Regions from separate parts of the Rossellomorea sp. FM04394 genome, predicted to be linked through region 2. Evidence: a T-box and tRNA genes for the amino acid it is inferred to sense, from the RefSeq annotation. Region 2 holds a T-box; the other holds one or more tRNA genes.
The links. The T-box of region 2 lies ahead of tyrS (tyrosine--tRNA ligase). A T-box ahead of a tRNA ligase gene usually reads a tRNA of that ligase, here a tRNA-Tyr.
Positions count from the first base shown of each region.

Region 1 (3,406 bases), 1.9 Mb from region 2:
TGGAAATCATTCGCAGAGTGTAAAGGCACAAGGGAGCTTGACTGCGAGACCTACAAGTCGAGCAGGGACGAAAGTCGGGCTTAGTGATCCGGTGGTTCCGCATGGAAGGGCCATCGCTCAACGGATAAAAGCTACCCCGGGGATAACAGGCTTATCTCCCCCAAGAGTCCACATCGACGGGGAGGTTTGGCACCTCGATGTCGGCTCATCGCATCCTGGGGCTGTAGTCGGTCCCAAGGGTTGGGCTGTTCGCCCATTAAAGCGGTACGCGAGCTGGGTTCAGAACGTCGTGAGACAGTTCGGTCCCTATCCGTCGTGGGCGCAGGAAATTTGAGAGGAGCTGTCCTTAGTACGAGAGGACCGGGATGGACGCACCGCTGGTGTACCAGTTGTCTTGCCAAAGGCATCGCTGGGTAGCTATGTGCGGAAGGGATAAGTGCTGAAAGCATCTAAGCATGAAGCCCCCCTCGAGATGAGATTTCCCATCACGTAAGTGAGTAAGATCCCTAGAAGATGACTAGGTAGATAGGTCAGAGATGGAAGCATGGCGACATGTGGAGTTGACTGATACTAATCGATCGAGGACTTAACCACAAAGAGTCATTTTTAAATGAACAACATTGGCTGATATTCGGCTTTCTTGACATCAATTCTTTATCTAGTTTTCAGGGAATAAATTTTAATTTACCCCTTGAAAAACACTGAAAATATTATATAATAGTATTTGTCATTGTAAGCAATTCGTCTGGTGATAATGGCGAAGAGGTCACACCCGTTCCCATGCCGAACACGGAAGTTAAGCTCTTCAGCGCCGATGGTAGTTGGGGGATCTCCCCCTGTGAGAGTAGGACATCGCCAGGCTATATTATTCCGCAGTAGCTCAGTGGTAGAGCTATCGGCTGTTAACCGATCGGTCGCAAGTTCGAATCTTGCCTGCGGAGCCATTGCTTCCATAGCTCAGCAGGTAGAGTGCTTCCATGGTAAGGAAGAGGTCACCGGTTCGAGCCCGGTTGGAAGCTTTTATATTTTTATTTGAATGGCCCATTGGTCAAGCGGTTAAGACACCGCCCTTTCACGGCGGTAACACGGGTTCGAATCCCGTATGGGTCACCAATTTTTTTAACTTACCATTACATATTGGAGGATTAGCTCAGCTGGGAGAGCATCTGCCTTACAAGCAGAGGGTCGGCGGTTCGATCCCGTCATCCTCCACCAAAGATTTTTGCGCTAGCAAAATATCTTTCCTTTAATTGCTACCATGAATTAAATATGCCGGTGTAGCTCAACTGGTAGAGCAACTGACTTGTAATCAGTAGGTTGGGGGTTCAAGTCCTCTTGCCGGCACCATGTTTTTTTAGCTGGAGGGGTAGCGAAGTGGCTAAACGCGGCGGACTGTAAATCCGCTCCTTCGGGTTCGGCAGTTCGAATCTGCCCCCCTCCACCATTTTGTATATTTAAGTGTAAAATGGACATCCTATAAATGTCCCTTTTTTATGCCATTAGAGTAATTATTGGGCTATAGCCAAGCGGTAAGGCATCGCACTTTGACTGCGACATGCGTTGGTTCGAATCCAGCTAGCCCAGCCATTACGAGCCATTAGCTCAGTTGGTAGAGCATCTGACTTTTAATCAGAGGGTCGAAGGTTCGAGTCCTTCATGGCTCATCACACATTTTCTCACATCGCATGGTGTGAGAATTTCTCTATAATCTTAATCGCATGATGGGGCCTTAGCTCAGCTGGGAGAGCGCCTGCTTTGCACGCAGGAGGTCAGCGGTTCGATCCCGCTAGGCTCCACCAAGATTTTTGTAAAAAGCAAAATATCTTTCCGTTTACGAAACGTGAGCGAAGTGAACTAACCATACATACGACATGATTAAACCTTGAATCTTTTAGGAGATTTGAGGTTTTTTTGTATGTGAAGATAGAATGGGTATTAAATGCTACTATTTAGGCGTCAGTTTAAAGGATTGCGTAATTTATTATCGACTTTCCCGTATATATTATCGACTTTTAAAAAACTTCACTATATTTATTATCAACTCTAAATCCTTTGCCACAACTAGAAGATCTGAATTTTACTTTTTCAGAATTTCTTAAGAAAATCAATGCTCAACCTCTAATTTCTCCCAACTGTTCCAAGGATATTTTCAAGTTTCCTACACTTATTTTCAAATTTCAGATTTTATTTTAAATTCTGGGCCATTTATTTTCAAATTCCAATTTTTATTTTCAAATCGCACTTTACCCCGGACCACGAATCAATATCAATTTCCCCCCTGGCATCCTCGTCCAAAAAACGTCTACATAATCTTACACCATTCCACCTTAAATACCTCTACACGCGCATATATATACACAATCCTGTCCAGTTGAACCATGGCTTATAGTATGGATAAAATAGAGGAGTAAATAAATTTCGAATTGGGGGAATTTTTCATGAAGAAAAATATTTCTATTATTGGTGTACCGATGGATTTAGGTCAAATGCGCAGAGGCGTGGATATGGGGCCGAGTGCGATTCGTTACGCCGGAATCGTTGAGCGTCTTGAAAACCTTGGGTATGAGATTAAGGACTTAGGGGATATCGAGATTGGCCAGGCAGAGCGTGTACATAATAATCCTGATACGAACCTGCGTAACTTGAAAGCGGTTGCTGAAGCCAGTGAGACGTTGGCTGGTAAGGTGAATGATGTTATAGGGAGTGGAGATTTCCCATTGATCTTTGGTGGAGACCACAGTATTGCGATCGGAACATTGGCTGGTGTTTCTCCTCACTATGAGAATTTAGGTGTGATTTGGTATGACGCACATGGTGATTTGAATACAGGGGATACGTCTCCGTCAGGTAATATTCATGGCATGCCTCTTGCGGTGAGCTTGGGTATCGGCCATGAAGATTTGACAAGTATCGGGCAGAACTCACCAAAGATTAAGCCTGAAAACATTGTCATTATTGGAGCTCGTTCTTTAGATGAAGGAGAAAGAGAGTTAATTAAAGAAAAAGGCATTAAAGTATATACGATGCATGAAATCGATCGCCTTGGTATGACGAAGGTAATGGAAGAGTCCATTGATTACTTGAAGAGTAAGACGGATGGCGTTCATTTGTCTCTTGATTTAGATGGATTGGATCCTAGCGATGCTCCTGGGGTAGGGACTCCTGTTCTTGGGGGGATAAGCTACCGTGAGAGTCATTTAGCAATGGAGATGCTACAAGAAGCAGGAATTATTACATCTGCGGAATTTGTAGAAGTTAATCCTATTCTGGATGAAAAGAATAAAACGGCTACTGTAGCTGTAGCGTTGATGGGATCCCTGCTTGGAGAGAAATTACTATAATCCAATCTGTGCTCGCAATGCTTCCCATATTAAGGACGACAGAATATTCTAAGGTTGTCCGGGGT
Region 1 covers NZ_CP168654.1:172,901-176,306, forward strand. Annotated here, with positions in the region: rRNA gene ACCB35_RS00950 (23S ribosomal RNA) at 1-594, shown strand, start outside; rRNA gene rrf (5S ribosomal RNA) at 745-861, shown strand; tRNA gene ACCB35_RS00960 (tRNA-Asn) at 870-944, shown strand; tRNA gene ACCB35_RS00965 (tRNA-Thr) at 947-1,019, shown strand; tRNA gene ACCB35_RS00970 (tRNA-Glu) at 1,039-1,113, shown strand; tRNA gene ACCB35_RS00975 (tRNA-Val) at 1,140-1,215, shown strand; tRNA gene ACCB35_RS00980 (tRNA-Thr) at 1,272-1,347, shown strand; tRNA gene ACCB35_RS00985 (tRNA-Tyr) at 1,361-1,444, shown strand; tRNA gene ACCB35_RS00990 (tRNA-Gln) at 1,513-1,587, shown strand; tRNA gene ACCB35_RS00995 (tRNA-Lys) at 1,592-1,664, shown strand; tRNA gene ACCB35_RS01000 (tRNA-Ala) at 1,724-1,799, shown strand; gene rocF (arginase) at 2,439-3,341, shown strand.
Region 1: it has a tRNA-Tyr gene. The T-box ahead of tyrS (tyrosine--tRNA ligase) is inferred to sense a tRNA for this amino acid. The anticodon was not compared.

Region 2 (3,406 bases):
CCTATGTGATCCTCATGACCATGAGTGACGATCAATCCTCGTATCTTATCTTTGTTTTTTTCCAGATAAGTAACATCAGGAATAATCAAGTCTATGCCCAAGAGACTTTCATCAGGAAACTTGCCTCCACAATCAACGATGACAATATCATCACCGTGTTGTATGACATACATATTTTTTCCGATTTCATTGATTCCGCCTAGTGCAAAAATGGATAATGCCTGATCATTGGTTTGCAAGAATGAACCCTCCAAGACAAATTGTTTTGGTTATTATGCCCGAATGGGTAGGTTTCATATAAGATTTTATTTAGAGAGATTATAGAATAGCGTAAAGTAATCATTTCTATGGTAAATTATGCTATTATTATTTATGATTGATACTCACTAAGGAGCGATAATGATGACATCAACAAATACTTGGACAGAAGTTGATCAATATTTCACGAGTAAACTTCAAGTATCAGATCCACTTATGGACTCTGTACTAAAAGCAAATAGTGAAGCAGAACTGCCTGCAATCGATGTGTCTCCGAATCAAGGGAAGTTTCTATCTATAGTTGCACAGCTTAAAGGAGCGAAACGCATATTGGAAATCGGGACTCTTGGAGGCTATAGTACGATCTGGCTTGCGCGTGCACTGCCCGAGGACGGACATCTTATAACATTGGAATATAGCGAAAAGCATGCAAAAGTCGCCGCAAAAAACATTCAAAATGCCGGAATGGATCATATGGTGGAAATTAAGGTAGGTGCTGCCTTGGATACGTTGCCGACTATTGAGGGTAAGTTTGACTTTATTTTCATCGATGCAGACAAACGAAACAATGGCAATTATTTAAAATGGGCACTGGAGCTTTCACAACCCGGAGCTGTCATTATTACAGATAATGTGGTGCGCGGTGGAAAAGTAATCAATGAAAACACCCAAGATGAAAGCGTTCAGGGTGTTCGCCAATTTGTTGATATGTTATCTAAAGAGCCCCGAATTGATTCTACTGTTGTCCAAACCGTCGGGACTAAAGGATACGACGGATTTATGATGGGGATTGTGAAAGGTTGAAAATTCATATTGTATTTTATGGCATTCTTTTGTAAAATAAATGAAAATTCATAATCGTACATGTCATGATAGGAATGAGTAGTGACTTATCTCCCTGGTAAAGAGAACTGATGGCTGGTGGGAATCAGTACAAAGATAAGCGCGAATTACCTCCTTAAACATTCTCTGTGAACCCTTAGTAGCAAAGAACGGCCGGTCCGTTATCCGAATGAAGTGGAAGAGAAATCTTCAATGAGGGTGGTACCGCGTTAACCACGTCCCTTTTTTAGGGGCGTGGTTTTTTGGTGTGATTTATTGTTGAGGAGAGTGGATAACGGTGAAATCTGAAATATAACGGCGAAATGTTTATTTTAACGGCGAATTTCGTGATATAACGTTTAGAAATAACAAATTCGACTTCTGCCATCAAAATATATCAGAAGGATGATCGATTTATCAAAGGAATTAGGAGTATATCAGCGAAATAAAAATGATCACGATCAAACTGACAAATATTCAAACAAAACAAACATATCAATCAAGGAGGAATGTTCATGCAACACAAATGGGAATCACTTTCACTAGATCAGCAGGAAGAAGTAGAAAAGCAGTTAGCCTTATACAAAAATGGAGTTCATGAAATCATACCAGATGCAGAATTAAGGCAAAAACTCGTCAAGTCAATTGCGACAGGAGAACCATTGAAAGTCAAGCTTGGCCTAGACCCAACCGCTCCCGATGTTCACCTGGGGCATACGGTTGTCTTGAACAAATTGAGGCAGTTCCAAGAAAACGGTCATATCATTCAGCTCATCATCGGGGATTTCACTGGTAAAATCGGTGATCCAACCGGCAAGTCTGTTGCTAGGAAGCAGCTGACTGATGAAGAGGTGAAGAGAAATGCCCAAACTTACTTTGAGCAATTTGGGAAAGTCCTCGACAAAGAGAAGGTGGAGCTTCATTACAATTCCAAATGGTTGTCATCATTGAATCTTGAAGATGTGATTCATTTATCATCGAAGATCACGGTTGCCCGATTAATTGAAAGAAACGATTTTTCGAATCGATTGTCAATAGGGAAGCCAGTCTCGCTTCATGAGTTTTTCTACCCGTTGATGCAAGGATACGATTCCGTCGCATTAGAAAGTGATGTGGAGCTTGGCGGGACGGATCAACAATTTAATGTGTTGATGGGAAGACATCTTCAGGAGCATTACAACCAGGAGAAACAAGTGGTCATTTTACTTCCTTTACTTGAAGGACTTGACGGCGTAGATAAAATGTCAAAATCAAAACATAATTACATTGGGATTGATGAAGATCCTAACCAAATGTTTGGGAAGACGATGTCGATTCCGGATGAATTGATCATCAAATATTTCAACCTGATAACGGACTTATCGTTAGATGAAAAATCGAAAATAGAGAAGGAATTAATCGAAGGAACATTCCACCCTAGAGATGCCAAAATACATTTAGGGAAAACCATCGTGTCCATGTACCACGGAGAAGAAGCAGCCGCACAAGCTGAGAACAATTTTAAGGAAGTATTCCAAAAAGGAGCACTTCCTGATGACATTCCAGAGATAGAGTGGACGGGTGATAGTAGAGTGTCAATTATCGACTTACTTGTTGAGTTAAATATGCAAGCTTCAAAGAGTGAAGCGCGACGGATGATTCAAAATGGAGGTATTAGAATCAATTCAGAAAAGGTTGTAGATATGCAATTAGAAGTAGCGGTTAAAGATGGGATGATTGTGCAGGTAGGGAAGAGGAAGTACAAAAAGCTGAGAATAATGTAACTCCGTATGAAAGTCGTCTAATCAACAAGAATAGATGGCTTTCGTTTTTTTGAATAAATCAAATATTTTTGATTTAATAGTTGACTTGATGGAAGATCTTGCATATAGTAAGATTATATCAAATAAATTTGATTTAAGAGGAGCAGATAGCATGAATAAACAAATTCCATTAAAAGATATATCACTGGATTCAACCTTCAGTAAATATGAAAAAAAATTCAAGGCACTAGCAGATCAAAAAAGGTTATTTATCCTGCACCAAATTACTGAAATGGGAGAAGTGTGTGTATGTGACTTATCGGATAAATTAGACTTACCCCAATCTAAACTTTCCTACCATCTGAAGATTTTAATGGACGCTGAGTTGATCCGGAAAGAAACGCGGGGCACATGGAGTTACTATACATTAAATCACACTGAATTGAATCACTTGTTATCAGAACAACTTTGCTGCTTGTTTAGGCGTGAATAAAGTGATTAATTTGCATGGTGACATCTTATGATTTATTAATCAAAAAAAATTGATATATAATTTCCGACAATTAATCAAAAAAAATTGATTA
Region 2 covers NZ_CP168654.1:2,108,238-2,111,643, forward strand. Annotated here, with positions in the region: gene ACCB35_RS10490 (ribonuclease J) at 1-173, opposite strand, end outside; gene ACCB35_RS10495 (O-methyltransferase) at 403-1,062, shown strand; T-box leader at 1,119-1,327, shown strand; gene tyrS (tyrosine--tRNA ligase) at 1,596-2,843, shown strand; gene ACCB35_RS10505 (ArsR/SmtB family transcription factor) at 2,995-3,315, shown strand.